DNA from 2 places in the Pseudarthrobacter sp. NIBRBAC000502772 genome. Region 1 is predicted to be linked to the other one. Evidence: predicted binding sites of a transcription regulator. Region 1 holds the regulator's gene; the other holds the start of a gene.
What was found. Region 1 encodes HrcA, which represses chaperone genes, less so after heat shock. Its sites were predicted from a motif close to TTNGCACTCGNNNNNNNCGAGTGCNAA; they were not measured.

Region 1 (9,455 bases):
ATGTCATGGGTGAGGACGTCCACAGGGTTCTGCAATGACTGGCTGCGGAGCAAGGCGACGAGCTGGTGCAACACCGCGGGGCTGATGACTGTGCCACGGGCCACGAGGCCGCGCACTTCATGCAGCAGCCGCATGATGCGGGGAACTTCGTTGGCAGGGCCGCTGAGGGACAGTTCGTTTCCGCGGACGTGGAAGTTAACGGACGGGAACTGCTCTTCGATGTAACGCAGGGCCTCGTCATGGCTGCCGAGCGATTGGACCATCTGATCGGAGTTGTCAAAGAGAACCACCTCCGTCCGGACACCGGGAAGTGAATGGGGGAATTCTCCGGCGGCGCGGTCAGTATTGAGCCGGCGCTTTCCGTTCGCTGATTCAGTCATGGTGCTGGCCCGCAGGCCCGTGGTCCCCTCCAGTTCGAAAAATTAAGTGCGCCGGCTGCTGCGTGGGGGCTGTTGCCGAGCATGCAGGAGCCAGCGGAGTCCTTCCATCTTACGCCAGGAGGCACCTCCCGGCAGCGTCAGGCGGTCCCCGGCGAGGGTGCCCGTCACCGGCATACTGCGGGACGGTTGGCGTCATTAGGTATCAACTTCATATCGGGCTCATATCGTTCCCGTTGCAGTTGGGCCGGCAGCCCGGATTCGGTCCTTTTGGCGGAGCTGGCTATGCGATGCTGGAAATCACAGCCGTCCGGGGACCGGCTCACGGGGCCCAGGCCTCGCCATTTCACAGCCGGAAAGGACAGGCCACGAGAGTGCCGGAAACAGCGACCCCCCTCAGTGCCAGGCGCGTCGCGCCGCGTTTTCGTCCGCAACGTTTCCTGGGCCTGCTGCCAGCATTCCTCCTTCTCAGCGGTTGTATCGCGGACCCCAGCCCTGAGCCCAACCTGACGGCAAACTCCAGTGCTGCCGCCACCGGCTCCCCGGGGGCACCTTCCACCAGCGCGCCCCTGGAAACCACACAGTCCTCGAATAAGGCCCCGGTCTACTGGATTGGCCGAAGCAACAGCAACGTGTTCCTATACCGGGAGTTCCGGGACGTGCCGGAGCAGGAGAATCCAGTGACCCGCGCCCTGCGGGCCATGATGTCCGAGAAGCCGCTGGACCCGGATTTCTTCACGCCCTGGCAGGATCCCGAAAAACTCGCCTCGTCCATCTCCGGCAAGAACGTCATTACCGTCGACGTCTCGGAGGATGCCTTTAACAGCAATCTCGACGCCGACATGGCCGGCCGCGCCATTCAGCAGCTGGTCTTTACCGCTACGGCAGCGGCCGCGAGTTCCGGCCTGATCGATTCCGGCCAGCAGATCCAGGTCAGGATCCTGGTGGATAGCCACACCGATTACGTTGCCTTCGACCACGTCCAGCTTGGCGACCCCATGTCCCGAGCCGCCGGAATGGTGGCGCCCGTGTGGATCATCGATCCGCAGGAAGGGACTGATTTGGCCGGCGGAAGCGTCAAGATCACGGGCCGCAGCACGGTTCCGGGCGGTAAACTCCGCTGGCAGATCCTGCGGGCCGAAGCGAACGGGAACAAGGCGCCCTACCTGACCGGGGAGACCACTGCAGCTGCCGAAGCCGCCCAGTCCGGAGTCTTTACCCTTGCCCTTAGCCTGTCCTCGGGGAGTTACGAGCTCCGCGTTTCGCAGGTGGATGCGGCCGGCACCAGCCAGGAGCTGAATGTGGATACGCGGAACTTCAACGTCCGGTAACAGCCCGCGCAGCAGTCGGCCTCAGGATACCGGTGCTGTCCAGCGTCCCAGTACATCACTCGCCAGAACAACCGCTGCCGGTCCGGCCGTGGATGACCTCAGGACGTGGTGTCCCAAGAGCGCCGTCACGGCGCCGGCGTCGCAAAGCCGGGTGACTTCGCGGGGACTGATTCCGCCCTCCGGACCAACGATGAGCAGAATTTCCCGGGGTCCGCCGTCAGCCTGGGTGCCCTGCCATGATTCCAGGACAGACCGGAGCGGCCGGACCGCGTCTTCGTGCAGGATTACGGCCAGATCCGCTGCCGCCACGGCCGCCGCAAGGCCTGGCGTTTCGACGGCGGCGCGCACCTCGGGGATCCAGGCGCGGCGTGCCTGCTTGGCGGCGGCAGTGACCACGGACTGCCATTTTGCGTGGGCCTTGGCCGCGCGCTCACCCTTCCAGCGGACAATTGATCGCTCGGACTGCCAGGGAACTACGGCATCAATCCCGAGTTCGGTTGCCGTTTCCACGGCCAGTTCATCGCGGTCCCCCTTGGCCAGGGCCTGCACCAGCACAAGCCGGATGTCGGGCCGGTCCTCCACAACGAGGGCGGAGCATTCCACGGTGAGCTCCGCGGGCGACGCCGACACAACAGTTCCCGTCAGCCGCCTTCCGGCGCCATCGGCAATGTCCACCGCCTCTCCGGGAGATAGCCGTTTTACGGTCACGGCGTGGCGTGCCTCCGGCCCTTGAAGGACAAAACGGGCACCGGGCACCAGACCGTCCAGCGACCCGGCACCGCTGAAGAAAACGGGATTGCTCACCGCTACAGGTTACCGAACCGGTCCCGCAGCTTGGCAAAGACGCCGCCGCTGGCAGCCAGTTTGCCTTCCGTGAACTGCTCGCCCCGGAGCTTCGCCAGCTGCCGCAGGAGATCCTCCTGCGCGGCATCCAGCTTGGCCGGCGTCTCCACCTGCAGATGGACCATCAGGTCCCCGCGGCCGTAACCGCGCAGGTGCGTCACGCCGAGTCCACGGAGCGTGATGATCTCCCCTGACTGCGTCCCTGCCTTGACGTCGATTTCCTGCAGCCCGTCAAAGGTTTCCAGTGACAGCTCGGTGCCTAGGGCGGCGGCAGTCATCGGGATGTGCAGCGTTGCGTGCAGGTCGTCACCGTCGCGTGCGTACGTGGCGTCGTTGTTGACCCGGAGTTCCACGTACAGGTCCCCGGACGGTCCGCCGGCCGGGCCTGCTTCGCCCTGCCCGGAGAGCTGGATCCGGGTGCCCGTGGCAACACCGGCCGGCACCTTGATGGTGAGCGACCGCCGGCTGCGGATGCGGCCCTGGCCGCTGCATTCGTTGCAGGGGTCCTTGATGACCGTCCCGAAGCCTTCGCAACTGCCACAGGGGGCCGCCGTCATGACCTGGCCCAGGATGGAGCGCACCGCGCGCTGGACCTGGCCGCTGCCGCCGCAGATATCACAGCGCACAGGGTGGCTGCCGTCGCGGCAGCATGACCCGTTGCAGGTGGGGCAGGTGACGGCTGTGTCCACTTCGAGTTTCCGGTTGACGCCGAACACGGCATCGCGGAGTTCGATCCGTACACTGATCAGCGCGTCCTGGCCGCGGCGGACCCGGGAAGCGGGGCCGGAGGTGCCGCCGGCCCCGAAGAACGTGTCGAAGATGTCCTGGAACGCGAAGCCCTGGCCGGAGTATCCACCGCCGCCGAACCCGTTGTCGGTGCCGTTCTCATTGCCGGTGGTGTCATAGATCCGGCGCTTTTGCGGGTCCGAAAGTACCTCGTAGGCATGGGTCACGGCCTTGAAGCGGTCCGATGCATCGTCCCCGGGGTTTACGTCCGGGTGGAGAGTTCGGGCCAGCTTGCGGTAGGCCTTCTTGATCTCTTCCCCGGTGGCTTCCGGCGAGACTCCGAGGACGTCGTAGTGGCTGCTCAAAGTTCGTATCTCTTCCTTGTTGTACTGACGGCAGGCGTGCTGCCGGCACTGCTCTTCGTGCCTGGACCGTGATGCTGTTACGGACCCAGAATTCTTGAAAGGTAACGGGCTACTGCCCTGACGGCGGCCATGGTGGTGGGGTAGTCCATCCGGGTAGGGCCGAGCACACCGATCTTGGCAGTGCTGTCTGGTCCGTAGCCCGTGGCCACCACGGAGGCTTCCGCTAGTCCGTCGTACGGGTTTTCACGCCCGATGCTGACTGCCACGCCCCTCGGATCCTGCGCCATGTCGCTCAGGAGGCGCAGCAGGACAACCTGCTCCTCGAGCGCTTCCAGGACCGGTCCGATACTGAGCGGAAAATCCACATTGGAGCGGGCGAGGTTCGCCGTTCCGGCCATGACCATGCGTTCCTCGCGACTGCTGTGGGCGAGCGTTTCCAGCCCGTGGGCCAGGGCCTGGGCCGCCGCGCGCTGGCCTGGGCTGACGGACGAAACGACTCCGGGCAGCGAGGGGGTCAGCCGGCTCAGCGAGATGCCCGCGAGTGATCCGAGGAAGTGTGTCCGCAGCGCGGCGATAGCGTCGTCGCCGAGGTCCTGGCCGATGTCGATCACGCGCTGTTCGACCTTGCCGGTGGTGGCGATGAGGACCACCAGGACCTGCCGGGGCGCGAGCAGGACGAATTCGATGTGGCGGATGGTGGCGCGGCTCAGATGCGGATACTGCACCACGGCGACCTGGTTGGTCAGCTGCGACAGCATCCTGACGGTCCTGTCCAGGACGTCGTCCAGATCGTCGGCGCCCTCCAGCAGCGACTGGATGGCACGCCGTTCCGCGTGGGAAAGCGGCTTTACCGCTGAAATCTGGTCCACAAACAGCCGATAGCCTTTGTCTGTGGGGATCCGTCCGGCGCTGGTGTGCGGGGCCGTGATCAGGCCGTCGTCTTCCAAGGCCGCCATGTCGTTGCGGATGGTGGCACTGGACACGCCGAGGTGGTGGCGTTCCACGAGCGCTTTTGAACCTACTGGCTCGCGGGAGTGCACATAGTCCTCCACGATGGCGCGCAGTACTTCGAGTTTGCGCGGCTCGCTCATACTCCACCTCCATCCGTGGTCACTGCAGGGTTAGCACTCGACATGCCCAAGTGCTAACAGTCTAATATGAGTCACCCCGTTGTTAGCATTGGTACCGCTCCGGGCGAAATTCCGGGCCAGGATCTAGCGGCAAGGCGGAATCAATCCATGCAGTACCAGAACTGGGGTCCGCAGGAGATCACCGCGCCCGTCAAGAGCGAACTGCCTGAGGTTCCCGTGGAACGCGGCATGGTTCTTGAAGACGCCCAGTCCGGCTGGGTGGGAGCGGTGACCCGGGTGGAGAAGTCCGGCGGCATGCATGTAGTGGCCCTCGAAGACCGGCGCGGCAAGTCCCGGTCCTTCCGGCTGGGCTTCGGGTTCCTCCTGGAGGGTCAGCCCATCCGGCTCGTTCCCCCGGCGCCCCGGCAGGCCGCCCCCGTGGCCGCCGGCCGGACGGCGTCCGGCTCGGTCCGCGTTGCCGGCCAGCGTGCCCAGGTGGCCAAAGCCAGCAGAATCTGGGTGGAGGGAAAACACGACGCCGAACTCGTGGAAAAAGTCTGGGGTGACGATCTCCGCGTAGAGGGCATCGTCGTCGAGCCTTTGCATGGCATTGATGACCTGGCGGGGGCGGTGGCCGCATTCGGTCCCGGTCCGGGACGGCGGCTGGGGGTCCTGGTGGACCACCTGGTGCCCGACTCGAAGGAGTGGCGCATCGCGGCTGCCGTGATGGCCTCCCCCGGTGCGGCCGGGAACGTCCTGATCGTCGGGCACCCTTACGTTGACGTGTGGCAGGCCATCCGGCCTGCTGTCCTGGGCATCGAACAGTGGCCGGTGGTGCCCCGCGGGCAGGACTGGAAGACCGGCATCCTGGCAGCGTTCGGCTGGCCGCACTCCACCAAGGAAGACATCGGGCTTGGCTGGCAAAAGCTGCTGGGCGCTGTCCGCAGTTACGCGGACCTGGAAGCGTCACTGCTCGGGAGAGTGGAGGAAGTCATCGACTTTCTGACGGTGCCCTGACACCGGATCCAGGTCTTGGCGGCGGCATTTGGTGGCTGAACCAGTATTCTTGGTACTGCGGAGGCTGCAGTTGCTTCAGTCCGGCATTCTCCAACCCAGCACCATTGCACTTTCGAAGGAAGAAAACCGTGGCACAAAACGCACGCGAGCACCGGGACGACCACGGCGGCCAGGGCCGTTCCGAGTACCAGGGCGTTCCGGCTAATGCGCTGCCCCTGACGGCCAGCGAAGACCGCCAGTGGGCCACGCTGGCACACTTCGGCGGGATCCTCGGCTGCGTTCCGTCACTGCTGATCTACCTGATTTTCCGTGAGCGCGGGCCGTTCACCGCCCAGGAATCCAAGGAAGCGCTGAACTTCAGCCTGCCGCCCACCATCGCGGCGCTGGTGGCCAATCTCCTGGTGTTCATTCCGGTGATCGGAAACATCTTCGCCGTCATCGCCACCCTGATCTGGATTGCCCTGACCTGCTTCTCCGTGGCCGCAGGTATCCATGTCAACAAGGGCCAGCCCCACCGTTACCAGTACAACCTGCGCTGGATCAAGTAGTCCCCACCCGCACCCTCAGTCCGGCAGGATCCTGCGGACCACGGCGTCGGCCAGCAGGCGGCCCTTCAGGGTCAGTACCAGCGTGCCGTGGAAGGCAGCCGGCGGCTCCACCAGGCCGTCGGCAATGAGCCCGGCCATGGCGTGACGGCCGTGCTCGCCCAGCGTTGACGTGGCCAGTCCCGACACGAGCCGGGCCTCAAGCATCACGCGCTCCACGTCGCGGGTTTCGGCGTCGAGCGTTTCCCGCCCGGCCGCCGGTGACAGGCCCTGAGCGAGCCGTCCGGCGTAGGCCGTGGGGTGCTTGACGTTCCACCACCGCACCCCGCCCACGTGTGAATGTGCACCAGGCCCGATGCCCCACCAGTCGTCCCCGCGCCAGTACGCGAGGTTGTGCCGGCATGCCTGCTCCGGCGTCCGGGACCAGTTGCTGACCTCGTACCAGCTGAGGCCTGCAGCGCCGATCAGCTGGTCGGCGAGTTCGTATTTGTCGGCGTGGTCGTCGTCGTCGATTCCCGGGACTTCACCACGGCGGATCTGGGCTGCCAGCTTGGTGCCGTCTTCCACGATCAGCGCGTAGGCACTGATGTGGTCAGGCTGGTAGGAGAGGGCCGTCTCCAGGGAGAACCGCCAGTCCTCCAGGGACTCCCCCGGTGTCCCGTAGATCAGGTCCAGGCTCACGGCCAGTCCGGCATCGCGCGCCCACTGCACCACCTGCGGCACGCGGCTGGGCGTGTGCGTGCGGTCCAGGACCTTCAGGACATGGGGAACGGCAGACTGCATGCCGAAGGAAACCCGGGTGAAGCCGGCATCGGCCAGAACCTGAAGGGATGCCGGGGTGACCGAGTCCGGGTTTGCTTCGGTGGTCACTTCGGCGCCGGGTTCCAGGCCCCAGTGCCCGACGGCGGCCGTCAGGATCCGTGCGAGGTCTTCCGCCGGGAGCAGCGTGGGAGTGCCGCCGCCGAAGAAGACTGTGCTCAGCGGACGGTCCGGGAGACTCGAGTGCCGCAGGACTGTGGCGGCAAAGTCGACTTCGGACACGGCCGTGGTGGCGTACGCGTCCTGTGACGCTCCGCCGCCCAGTTCGGTGGCCGTGTAGGTGTTGAAGTCGCAGTATCCGCAACGAACAGCGCAGAACGGGATGTGCACGTACAGCCCGAAAGCCCGGTCCGCGGAACCGGCCACTGCCTGGGCGGGCAGCAGACCGTCCGACGGCGCGGGGTCGCCGAGTGGAAGAATGCTAGGCATTGCAGGGGCCTCCGGTGTTGCCGGCCACTGTCATCACTACTTCTTGGCCTTGTCCTTGGACTCGTCGGTGGTCAGCGCAGCGATGAAGGCTTCCTGGGGGACCTCAACGCGGCCCACCATCTTCATGCGCTTTTTGCCTTCCTTCTGCTTCTCCAGCAGCTTGCGCTTCCGGGAAATGTCGCCGCCGTAGCACTTGGCCAAAACGTCCTTGCGGATGGCGCGGATGCTTTCCCTGGCGATGATCCTGGAGCCGATGGCAGCCTGGATGGGCACTTCGAACTGCTGGCGGGGAATGAGCTCGCGCAGTTTGCCGGTCATCATCACACCGTAGGCATAGGCCTTCTCGCGGTGCGTGATGGCGGAGAAGGCATCCACCTGTTCGCCCTGGAGCATGATGTCCACCTTGACCAGGTCGGCCACCTGCTCGCCGTCGGCTTTCCAGTCCAGCGAACCGTAGCCCCGGGTCTTGGATTTGAGGATGTCAAAGAAATCGAACACGATCTCAGCGAGCGGCAGCCGGTAGCGGATTTCGACCCTGTCCTCGGACAGGTAGTCCATGCCGCCTATAACACCGCGGCGGCTCTGGCAGAGCTCCATGATGGCGCCCACAAACTCATTCGGCGCCAAGATGGTGGCAGCCACCATCGGCTCGCGGACCTCTGCGATCTTGCCGGAAGGGTATTCGCTGGGGTTGGTCACATGGACCACCTTCTTGTCCTCCAGCGTCACTTCATACTCCACGTTGGGGGCGGTGGAGATCAGGTCAAGATTGTATTCGCGTTCGAGCCGCTCCCTGGTGATTTCAAGGTGGAGCAGGCCGAGGAAGCCGACGCGGAAGCCGAAGCCGAGCGCGGCCGACGTTTCGGGCTCGTACACCAGGGCGGCGTCGTTGAGCATCAGCTTCTCCAGCGCATCGCGGAGCACCGGGTAGTCCGTGCCGTCCAGCGGGTACAGGCCGGAGAAGACCATCGGCTTGGCATCGGCGTAGCCGGGAAGGGAGGCCGTGGCAGGCTTGGCGAGGTTGGTGACGGTGTCGCCGACCTTGGACAGGCGGACGTCCTTCACACCGGTGATGAGGTAGCCCACTTCGCCAACCCCGAGACCCTGGGAGGGGGTGGGCTCCGGGGAGCTCACCCCGATCTCGAGGAGTTCGTGGGTGGCCCGGGTGGACATCATCTGGATGCGTTCACGGGGGTGGAGCATGCCGTCAACCACACGGACGTAGGTAACCACACCGCGGTACGTGTCGTAGACCGAGTCGAAGATCATGGCGCGCGCGGGGGCGTTCGGGTCCCCTACGGGGGCCGGCAGATCGCGGACGATCTTGTCCAGCAGGACCTCGACGCCCATGCCGGTCTTGCCAGAGACGCGGAGCACGTCGTCGGGGTCGCCGCCGATCAGGCTGGCCAGTTCGGCCGCGTACTTCTCAGGCTGGGCTGCCGGGAGGTCGATCTTGTTCAGTACCGGGATGATGGTGAGGTTGTTTTCCATCGCCAGGTACAGGTTCGCGAGGGTCTGGGCCTCAATGCCCTGCGCCGCGTCAACGAGCAGCACTGCGCCTTCGCAGGCCGCCAGCGAACGGGACACTTCGTAGGTGAAGTCCACGTGGCCGGGGGTGTCAATCATGTTCAGCGCGTAGCTGGTCCCGTCGAGTTCCCAGGGCATGCGGACCGCCTGGGACTTAATGGTGATACCGCGTTCGCGCTCGATGTCCATGCGATCCAGGTACTGGGCCTTCATATCGCGGGACTTAACCACCCCGGTGAACTGCAGCATGCGGTCAGCCAGGGTTGATTTACCGTGGTCAATGTGCGCGATGATGCAGAAATTCCGAATGATGGCCGGATCAGTCGCGGCGGGCACCGGGGCGGTGCGGGCCATGGGAGACACGCAGGGTCCTTACTGTTGACATTCGTGCGACCCCCGCCAGGAC
Region 2 (9,689 bases), 1.7 Mb from region 1:
CATCGCCTTTGTTGCCAACATCGGCGTCAGCCTGCTCGCCCGCCAGTTGGGCCGGTGGAGGGTTCCGGACTTCTTCACGACGGCGGCATGCTCCTTCGGCGTTACGCTCACCGCGTTGCTGCTGTGGCGCTTTGACCTCACTAACGCACCGGCGATTGTGGTGGTGGGCGGCATCCTCCTGCTCCTGCCCACCGGACGCCTCGTCTCGTCGGTCCAGGACGCCATCAACGGGTTCCCCGTGACGGCCGCGGGCCGGTTCCTGTCCACCCTGCTGACGTTCGGCGCGATTGTGGCCGGGATCGCGGTGGCCTTTGTGATCGGTTCGATGACCGGGATGCAGCCGATTAGCGTCACGGAGACGTTCCCGCCTGCCTACGACCTCTGGGTCCTGGTGATCCTTATCGCCGTGGCAGTGATGGCCATCGGCGTGACGGAGCAGACCTCGTGGGAACTGCTGCTGCCCACCGCAGCCGTGGGCGTGGTGGGCTATTTTGTACTGCTTGGCGCTGCTTCCCTCGGCGTCGGTGACCGGTTTTCCCCGGCGGTCGCGGCCGTTGTGATTGGACTATTGGCGCGGGTGGTGGCGCTGAAAATGGGCGCTCCCCAGCTGGTGGTGGCCGTCCCGGCGGCCCTGATCCTGCTGCCTGGACTGACCATCTTCCGCTCGATGTATGTGCTGACCATCGAGGAATCCGAAGTCCTGCTGGGAGCTGGCGGCATGCTCAACGCCGGCGCGATCGTCCTGGGCACGGCCGCCGGCATTGTCCTCGGCGACACCCTGGCCCGGCCGCTCACGCGCAGCCTGGCCAGCAACGAACGCCGCCGCGCCCGCCGCCGCTAGCCGCGTGTCGCCGTCGGAAAATCCCGGTCAGATCTTCCCGACGGGCAGTTTCTTCTCGGCCTGGAAGTCGTCCTCCACCCGGCCCTGGGCCCAGTAGCCGGACAGCGAAACCTGGCTCCGTTCCAGGCCGCGCTGGACGAAAAACACGTCCCGCAGCCGCTTCATGTAGCCGCGCTCGCCATGGGCAAAAACGTCAACGCGGCCAGTGGGCCATTCGGCGTCGGCCACCGCTGAGACGAGGAGGTCCCCGGCGCCGGCCGGCGCGCCCTGGCGGCGTAGCCAGGTCACCTTAACGCCCGCCGGGGACGCAAGGGGCTGGATGTCGGCGTCGCTGTCCACCTCGATAAACGCCAGGCCGGCCGCTTCAGCCGGCAACGATTCGATGGCGGCGGCGATCGCAGGAAGTGCGGCTTCATCGCCGGCAAAGAGGTACCAGTCAGCGTCAGACGCCGGGTTGTAGGCGCCGCCCGGGCCGGTGAAGGTGAAGGCGTCCCCGGGCTTGGCGGCAGCCGCCCAAGGGCCGGCCAGCCCTTCGTCGCCGTGGATCACAAAGTCGATGGCGAGTTCCTGGGCCTCGGTGTCCACCCAGCGGACCGTGTAGGTGCGGGTGAAGGGCCACTGCTCGCGGGGCATGGTTTCGCGGATGGTCCACAGGTCCAGGGGCTGGGCATAGTCAACGCCGGGCTGCGGGAAGACGATTTTGACGTAGCGGTCCACGAAGGTGTTGTTCACGTAGGCGGCAAAGCCTTCGCCGCCGGCCACGATCCTGACCATGTGTGGCGAGAGTTCTTCCCGTCGGATGACAGTGAGATCGATCTGCGGACGTGTATTTTTCGTGGCGTTGGTGGCGGCCGGAAGAGTGCTCATAAGGCAAGCCTAAGCTAAGGGACCGGAGGGAGTTCCCAGGTTACGCCGGGGCATCCCTGGTCCTGCAGCAGTTGGTTGATGGTGCTGAAGGGCCGGGAGCCGAAGAATCCGCGCGACGCCGACAACGGGCTGGGGTGGGCGCTGGACACGACCGCCGCCCCGGGCAGGAGGGGCCGGACGCTCTCCGCGTCCTTGCCCCACAGCACCGCCACCAGCGGCGACGGCCCGCCGTCGGAAGTGCGCCGGCTGGCCACCGCGGTGACTGCCGCCGTCGTGATGGCCTCCCAGCCTTTGCCCCGGTGGGAGCCGGCTGCCCCGGCCCGGACGCTCATGACCCGGTTAAGCAGCAGGACCCCCTGGCTGGCCCAGGCGGACAGGTCGCCGTGGACGCGCGCCGGAAGGCCGAGGTCGGACTCCAGCTCACGGTAGATATTCGCCAGGCTCCGCGGGATGGGGCGGGTCCGCCCGTCAACGGCAAAGGACAGGCCGATCGCGTGGCCCGGCGTCGGGTAGGGGTCCTGGCCCACTACCAGGACCTTCACGCCGGCCAGCGGCTGCCGGAAGGCGCGCAGAACGTTCGACGGCGCCGGCAGCACCCGGTGCCCCGCGGCAACTTCGGTGGCCAGGAAGCCTAGGACGCCGCGCAGCTCACTCTCTACGGGGCTCAGCGCCTTCGCCCAGTCGGCAGCCATCAGCTCACTGAGCGGCAAGACGGCCATCTCGGCAAAGCCAACGGCCTCCGCCGGGTCCGTCGTCAGTTCGAACAGCGCGTCAGATTCAAACACGCTCCCATTCTCGCAGGGTTGCCGGACGCTGCGGCCGGGGCGCAAATGACAACCGTGTTATTCACGCCGTAGCATGGGGAGGAGATTTTGTAACTTGACCGGTGATTCAGCGAGACCAGCGAAGGGGTGCGTCGTGGCGGAACCTGCTCGGGAACATATGCCGGAGCCGGAGGAGCGCGGTTCTTTGCTGGCTGACTTTACCCTCCGTGACTCCCCGTTGAGCGAGCGCGACCAGCAGATGCTGGCACTCGAGCGGCAGTGGTGGAAGTACGCCGGGGCCAAGGAACAGGCCATCAGGGAGCTGTTCGATCTGTCCGCAACGCACTACTACCAGCTGCTCAACGCCCTCATCGACACCGAGGCCGCACTGGCCCACGACCCCATGCTGGTCAAGAGATTGCGTAGACTACGTACGTCGCGTCACCGGGCACGCACTGCACGACGCCTGGGTTCCGACGCCTGACCACGCTCGTGCTGAGCCATCAGCAGCAATCAACAAGGACGTCTCCCCATCATGACCAAATACGCTCGGGATGAATTCGACAAGGTTCCGGAGTCCGCCTCACGGCAAGGCGTCCACCGTGCGGCCTCGGCGCCTGCCCGCCGCAAGCTGTGGCCCATCCTCGCGGTGGGGATTGTGGCATTGGCCATTGGAGTGGTGTCCTTCCTGATCCTTCCCAAGCTCGGGTTCACCCAGGCCGGCAGTGATGCCTCCACCAGCCTGGAATCGGCCGCGGCCCCCGAGGCAAGCGCGGCACCGTCGGCCACCGCTGAAGCCTCCACGGACCCGAAGCCCTCTAATAGCCCTGACGCCGAGCCCAGCGCTTCGCCCAGTAACATTCCCTCCGCGGTTGTGCTGGACAAGACCCAGGGCGTGGCCATCTACAACGCCGCCGGTAAGGCCGGGCTCGCCGGACGCATCAGCTCTATGGTCCAGGCCGATGGCTGGACGCTGGGCCAGGTGGGGAACTGGGGCGGCGCTCCGCAGCAGACATCCGCAATCTTCTATTCAGGACCGGCGCAGAAGGCCAACGCCGAAGCACTCTCCGAACTCCTGAACATCCCTACCCTGGTGGAGAGCCAGGACTTCCAGGTGCCGTTGGTTGTTGTCCTGGGGCCGGGCTACCAGTAGCGTCTCGCGGTCACGCCTGAGTAACTTTTGGGCACCGGAGCGGCCGTGTGGTTCGGCCCGCCGGATGGCTTGTCGCTAGAGTGATTTCAGGCTTCGGTCCGTAACAAGCGGCACACTTCCGACGGGGACCGACGGCACGACGGAAAAGAGTGGACATCATGGCATTGGGAACGGTTAAGTGGTTCAACGCCGAAAAGGGCTACGGCTTTATTACGGTGGACGGCTCCGGGGACGATGTCTTTGTGCACTGGTCGGCCATTGAGGGCGAAGGTTACCGGGCGCTGGATGAGGGACAGCGCGTGGAGCTTGAAGTCGGTGAAGGCGAGAAGGGCCCGCAGGCAGAAAACGTCCGGCCCGCGCAGTGATCTCCCGCAGCTTGCGTTCAACAATCGTCCGCACAATCACAGGGGCGGGCCTCCTGCTGGCACTGGCTGGCTGTGCCGGAGCCGGCGGCAATGCCCGCGTTGAATCCGCTGAAGCATCCGGTGACGGCACGCTGCGGATCGGGCTGATCCAGGACAGCACAGGGAAGCAGGCCTTCCTCAATGACTCGCAGCTTGCCGCGGCCCAACTTGCAATCAAGGAAATAAATGCGGCCGGCGGCCACAAGGGCAGGCCTGTGGATCTGGTGGTAGGCGCCGGTGATGGCGCCGACGCGCAGGCCAGGAATCTGGCCTCAGCCAAGGTTGACGCGGTCATTGGACCCACGGATTCGAGTCACGCCACCGCTGCCATCGACGTCCTCTCGGCCGCCCGGGTCCCCCTCGTCTCGCCTGCAAACTCCGCTGCCGGCCTGTCCCGCTACAAGAGCGGCGGCTATTACTTCAGGACCGCCGCGGCGGACGTTGCCCAGGCATCGGTGCTGGTGAAGCTGGCCAAGGACGGCGGCGCCAAGAGCCTTGCCGTGGTCCACCAGGACTCTAGCTACGGAAAGGACGTAGCTGCCGCGGTGGCCGGCGCCGCCAAGAACGCCGGCCTGGAAACTGTCTCAACCACCGCCTTCAAGCCCGGCGACGCCGGGAACGCCGCAGCTGCAGCCAAGGCCGCCACTCCTGATGCTGTGGTGCTGATCGCCAGGGACGACGCCCAGGGCGCCATCGCAGAGCTCAATAACGCGGGACTTTCGGGCAAGAGCATCATCCTGAGCGACGGCGCCTTCGCCCAGTACGGTTCGGGACTTGGATCCAAGGCGCTCGACGGCGCGCGTGCAGTGGTGCCGGGCCTGTTGCCGTCTGCGGACTTCCAGGCCCGTCTTGTGTCGGTCAACCCTGCCCTGAAAGACCTTTCGTTCGCCGCGGAGACCTACGACGCCGTGAACCTGGCGGTCCTGGCGGCAGCGAAGGCTGACGACGATGCCGGCCGCTCCATCGCCGCCAACCTGATCGCCGTCTCCGGCGGGACTGCAGGCGGGCAGGCCGCCGCGCAGGCCTCAGGCCCGGCCACCAAGCCGTGCCTGTCCTACACCGGCTGCCTCGCGGTCCTGAAGACCGGGGCAGGCATTAATTACGACGGCGAATCGGGGCCAGTTGCCTTCGACGCCAACGGTGACATCACCACGGCCAACTACATGGTGTTCACCTACGGCGCAGACAACAGGGCAGTTCTCAGCGGCCATGAGGCGGCAGGCCGGGCCGCAGGCTGATCGCCGATGGCGAACGGGCCTCCCTGACAGGGCGATTTGGGGGACCTTTCGCTTGCACTCTCACCTAGGGAGTGCTAATTATTGAGTTAGCACTCCTACGTACCGACTGCTAAAGCAACGTCCGGTTTGTCCGGCATCGAGGCTTGGCGGCGGTCGTGGAGCGAGAGAAATACCTAGCTGGAGTGAGATCCCCAGCCGCGGCATACAGAGGCCGCCGGTGAAGGATCGTCCGTCGCGGGCACTGCAGTGAGGTTCATTCTTAACGACTGTCCCGAAAGGACTACTGCCGTTATGGCCAAGATCATTGCATTTGATGAAGAGGCACGCCGCGGTCTTGAGCGGGGCCTGAACATCCTCGCCGACGCCGTCAAGGTCACCCTCGGCCCGCGTGGACGCAACGTCGTCCTCGAAAAGAAGTGGGGCGCCCCCACGATCACCAACGATGGTGTTTCCATCGCCAAGGAGATCGAGCTGGACGACCCTTACGAAAAGATCGGCGCCGAGCTGGTCAAGGAAGTTGCCAAGAAGACGGACGACGTCGCTGGCGACGGCACCACCACGGCTACCGTGCTGGCGCAGGCCCTGGTCAAGGAAGGCCTGCGCAACGTCGCGGCCGGCGCTGACCCGCTGTCCCTCAAGCGCGGTATCGAGAAGGCCGTAGCGGCCGTCACGGTTGAGCTGCTGGCCTCTGCCAAGGAAATCGAAACCAAGGAAGAGATTGCGGCTACTGCCTCCATCTCCGCCGGTGACGACGAAATTGGCGCCCTGATCGCTGAAGCCCTGGACAAGGTGGGCAAAGAAGGCGTCATCACCGTCGAGGAGTCCAACACCTTCGGCCTGGAGCTCGAGCTCACCGAAGGCATGCGCTTCGACAAGGGTTACATCTCCGCGTACTTCGTTACCGATACCGAGCGCCAGGAAACGGTCCTTGAGGACCCGTACATCCTGATCGTCAACTCCAAGATCTCCAACGTCAAGGAACTGGTTGCTGTCCTGGAAAAGGTCATGCAGTCCAACAAGCCGCTGCTGATCATTGCCGAGGACATCGAGGGCGAGGCCCTGGCCACGCTGATCGTCAACAAGATCCGTGGCACCTTCAAGTCCGTTGCCGTCAAGGCTCCGGGCTTCGGTGACCGCCGCAAGGCCCAGCTGGCCGACATCGCTGTACTCACCGGTGGCCAGGTCATCGCCGAGGAAGTCGGACTCAAGCTGGAGACCGCCGGACTGGAACTCCTGGGACGCGCCCGCAAGGTTGTTGTCACCAAGGACGAGACCACCATCGTTGAAGGTGCCGGCGACGCCGACCAGATCGCTGGCCGCGTTTCCCAGATCCGTGCCGAGATCGAAAACTCCGATTCGGACTACGACCGCGAGAAGCTGCAGGAACGCCTGGCCAAGCTGGCCGGCGGCGTTGCAGTCATCAAGGCCGGTGCCGCAACCGAGGTTGAGCTCAAGGAACGCAAGCACCGCATTGAGGACGCTGTCCGCAACGCGAAGGCTGCTGTTGAAGAAGGCATCGTCGCCGGTGGCGGCGTTGCGCTGATCCAGGCCGGCGCCAAGGCGTTCGCGAACCTGAACCTGACCGGTGACGAAGCAACGGGTGCGAACATCGTCCGCGTTGCCATCGACGCCCCGCTGAAGCAGATCGCCTTCAACGCCGGCCTCGAGCCTGGCGTTGTTGTCGACAAGGTCCGCGGCCTGCCTGCAGGCCACGGCCTGAACGCAGCAACCGGCGAATACGTCGACCTGCTGGCTGCCGGCATCAACGACCCCGTCAAGGTAACCCGCTCTGCCCTGCAGAACGCGGCGTCCATTGCCGGTCTGTTCCTCACCACCGAGGCCGTTGTGGCCGACAAGCCGGAGAAGAACGCTCCGGCCATGGGTGGCGGCGACGACATGGGCGGCATGGGCGGCTTCTAGTCCCCAGCGCCCGGACTACGTTCCGCGCAAACCATAATGCGGCCCCCTCCACTGGAGGGGGCCGCATTTGTGTGCGCTACTTGCGGGCCGTGGCCAGCATTCCTTCGACTTCCTTCTTGAACGCGTCGGCGGCCGCCTGCGGAGTCAGCCGGTCGTACAGGACTTCGTCGGTGAACCGCTTGATGACGTTCTGGACGCTGCCGGCACCCACCGGCGGGACGGGAGGCGCGTCGGCGATGTCCGGCGCAATGTCCTTCAGGAAGGCCACCACAGTGGTGTCTGCCGGCTTGAGCGCCGGTGTGATGCCCTCGACGATCTCAGAGTTGCTGGGGACTCCGCGGTCTGTCATCAGGATGGCGCCTGCCGCGGGGCTGTTGGCCAGGTAATTGATGAAGGTCGCGGCGGCTTCCGGGTGCTTCGACCGTGAGGACGCGGACCAGAACATGGTGGGCTTGTAGTACATGCCGTTGTCCGCAGACTTCCCGTCGGTGCTGGGGGCGCGGAGCATCTTGATGCTGCTGCCCGTGGTGGTTTCCAGCGATCCCAGCTGGTTAGTCCACCACCAGGCCATACCTACCCGGTTGGTGCCGAACAGGCTCTCCTCAAGGCCTGCGCCGGAGTCCTCGGTGGCCACCGTGGCCGGCGGGCTCGCCTGGGAATCGCGCTGTTCCTTCAGCCGTTCCCAGAACGAAGCGGCCGTAGCGGTGTCGAAGTCCAGTTTTCCGTCTTGGGAGTAGAGGTTCTCGCCGTGCTGCCGAAGCCAGATGATGAGGTCCGCCTCGTTGCTGCCATAGGCTGCGCCGTAGCTCTTCCCGTCACCGGCCGCGCTGAGTTTCGCGGCGGTGTCCATGAAGTCGTCCCAGGTCCAGGTGGTGTCGTCGGGGAAGGGCACGTTTGCTGCCTCAAAGACCTTGGTGTTTGCCATGATGACGTAAGCGTTCTTCCCGGTGCTCAGCCCGTACTGTGCGTTGTCGTAGTGGCCGGACGCCAGTGATTCCTTGTCCAGCTTGGAGGTGTCGATCCCGCCCTGTTTGGCCAGGTCCAGCAGCGCCCCGCGGCCACCGTACTCGGCGATGTATTTCTGGTCCATCTGGATGACATCCGGTGCGTCATTGGCAGCGGTCGTGGTGGCCAGTTTGTCCCAGTAGCTGGCCCATTCGCCCGGCTCGGATTCGATCTTGATGTTGGGATGTTCCGCCTCGAACGCGTCGATGACTCTCTCTGTTTGCGCGTTGAGGTACTCATTGCCCCACCACGCGAACCGCAGGGTGACTTCGCTGTTTTCGCTGGAGCCGGCGGGTGCACCGCAGCCTGTGGCGAGCAGGGAGAGGGCGACGGCGACTGCGCCGAACTGGAATCTCCTGCGGCTAATGGCCCGAATCTTCATTGATGTGCCTTCCTCAAAAGGGTGGAGGTCCACCCCGCGCGTGTCCCGTGACGGCGTCGGTGCCGGTGGGGAAGCTTCGACTGAGAAAGCGCTTTCCCGGTCAGGATTCCGATTCTGCCGCGCTTCGACTTCGGCGTCAAGGCTTTTCGGTAAGCGGTTTCCCGAACGCTGGCTGAACCGGTTGTCGGCGCTGTCTGGCAGGATGGTTAGGTGACAATTACTGCAGCGGCCGACGGTTCGGCTTTAGGAAATCCCGGCCCGGCCGGTTGGGCCTGGTATGTGAACGACGACTGCTGGCGCGCCGGGGGATGGCCGCACGGCACCAACAACCAGGGCGAGCTGATGGCCGTCCTGGATCTGTTCCGTGCCACCGCCCACGTCCCGGAGGAGGACCTGAGGGTCCTGTGCGACAGCCAGTACGTGATCAACTCCATCACAAAGTGGATGCCGGGCTGGAAACGCAAGGGCTGGCGGAAGGCCGACGGCAAACCTGTCCTGAACGTTGAGCTGCTCAAGGAACTTGACCGGGAGATCGCCGGCCGGAAATACACGTTCGAATGGGTCAAGGGCCACGCAGGCCACGACCTCAATGAGGCAGCCGATGTCCGCGCGCGTGCGGCCGCCACCGCGTACCAGCAGGGTGTGGCAGCGCGTTCAGGCCCGGGTTTCGCGGGAGCCCCGGCAGCGGTTGGCCCAGCAGCTGATAGCCGGGTTGCCGTCAGCCCTGGGGCAGGCGCCGCACTGACCAGCCCCGGCGCCGCCACTGCAGTCGCTGCAGCCAGCCTTCAGGCCGCCACCACAGCCGGCGGTGCTGGCTCCGGCGGTCAGGGCTCGTACGGCCAGGACCTTTTCAACCAAGGCCCCTACGAGGAGCCGGACCTCTTCAGTGAGCTGGAGAGCGACTCCTTCATCCCGTCGGAGTCCGCCGGGGCCGAGATGAGCCCCGAAGCGATCGTCGAGGCCCTCGAACGCGAGTTGTCGGCCCCCGACATCCGTGGCGACATCGGCCGCACCGGCGTCCTCCTGCACCCTGACTTTATGGAGATCGGAACCTCGGGCAGGGTATGGACCCGGGACGCCACGATGATGGCATTGGAAGAGGAACCGGGGCAGCA

Region 2: groL (chaperonin GroEL) is a predicted target of HrcA. The motif match lies at 5,354-5,380, and genes of this name have one in related genera.

The regions. Positions count from the first base shown of each region.
Region 1 is NZ_CP041188.1:3,044,447-3,053,901, forward strand. It holds gene NIBR502772_RS13995 (PhoH family protein) at 1-380, opposite strand, end outside; gene NIBR502772_RS14000 (GerMN domain-containing protein) at 752-1,708, shown strand; gene NIBR502772_RS14005 (16S rRNA (uracil(1498)-N(3))-methyltransferase) at 1,730-2,512, opposite strand; gene dnaJ (molecular chaperone DnaJ) at 2,515-3,642, opposite strand; gene hrcA (heat-inducible transcriptional repressor HrcA) at 3,720-4,733, opposite strand; gene NIBR502772_RS14020 (DUF3097 domain-containing protein) at 4,881-5,729, shown strand; gene NIBR502772_RS14025 (DUF4870 domain-containing protein) at 5,858-6,277, shown strand; gene hemW (radical SAM family heme chaperone HemW) at 6,293-7,522, opposite strand; gene lepA (translation elongation factor 4) at 7,559-9,412, opposite strand.
Region 2 is NZ_CP041188.1:1,354,155-1,363,843, forward strand. It holds partial or broken gene NIBR502772_RS06480 (threonine/serine exporter ThrE family protein) at 1-841, shown strand, start outside; gene NIBR502772_RS06485 (siderophore-interacting protein) at 869-1,708, opposite strand; gene NIBR502772_RS06490 (uracil-DNA glycosylase) at 1,723-2,493, opposite strand; gene NIBR502772_RS06495 (DUF3263 domain-containing protein) at 2,627-2,956, shown strand; gene NIBR502772_RS06500 (LytR C-terminal domain-containing protein) at 3,008-3,625, shown strand; gene NIBR502772_RS06505 (cold-shock protein) at 3,784-3,990, shown strand; gene NIBR502772_RS06510 (ABC transporter substrate-binding protein) at 4,002-5,267, shown strand; gene groL (chaperonin GroEL) at 5,559-7,187, shown strand; gene NIBR502772_RS06520 (ABC transporter substrate-binding protein) at 7,264-8,574, opposite strand; gene NIBR502772_RS06525 (ribonuclease HI family protein) at 8,785-9,689, shown strand, end outside.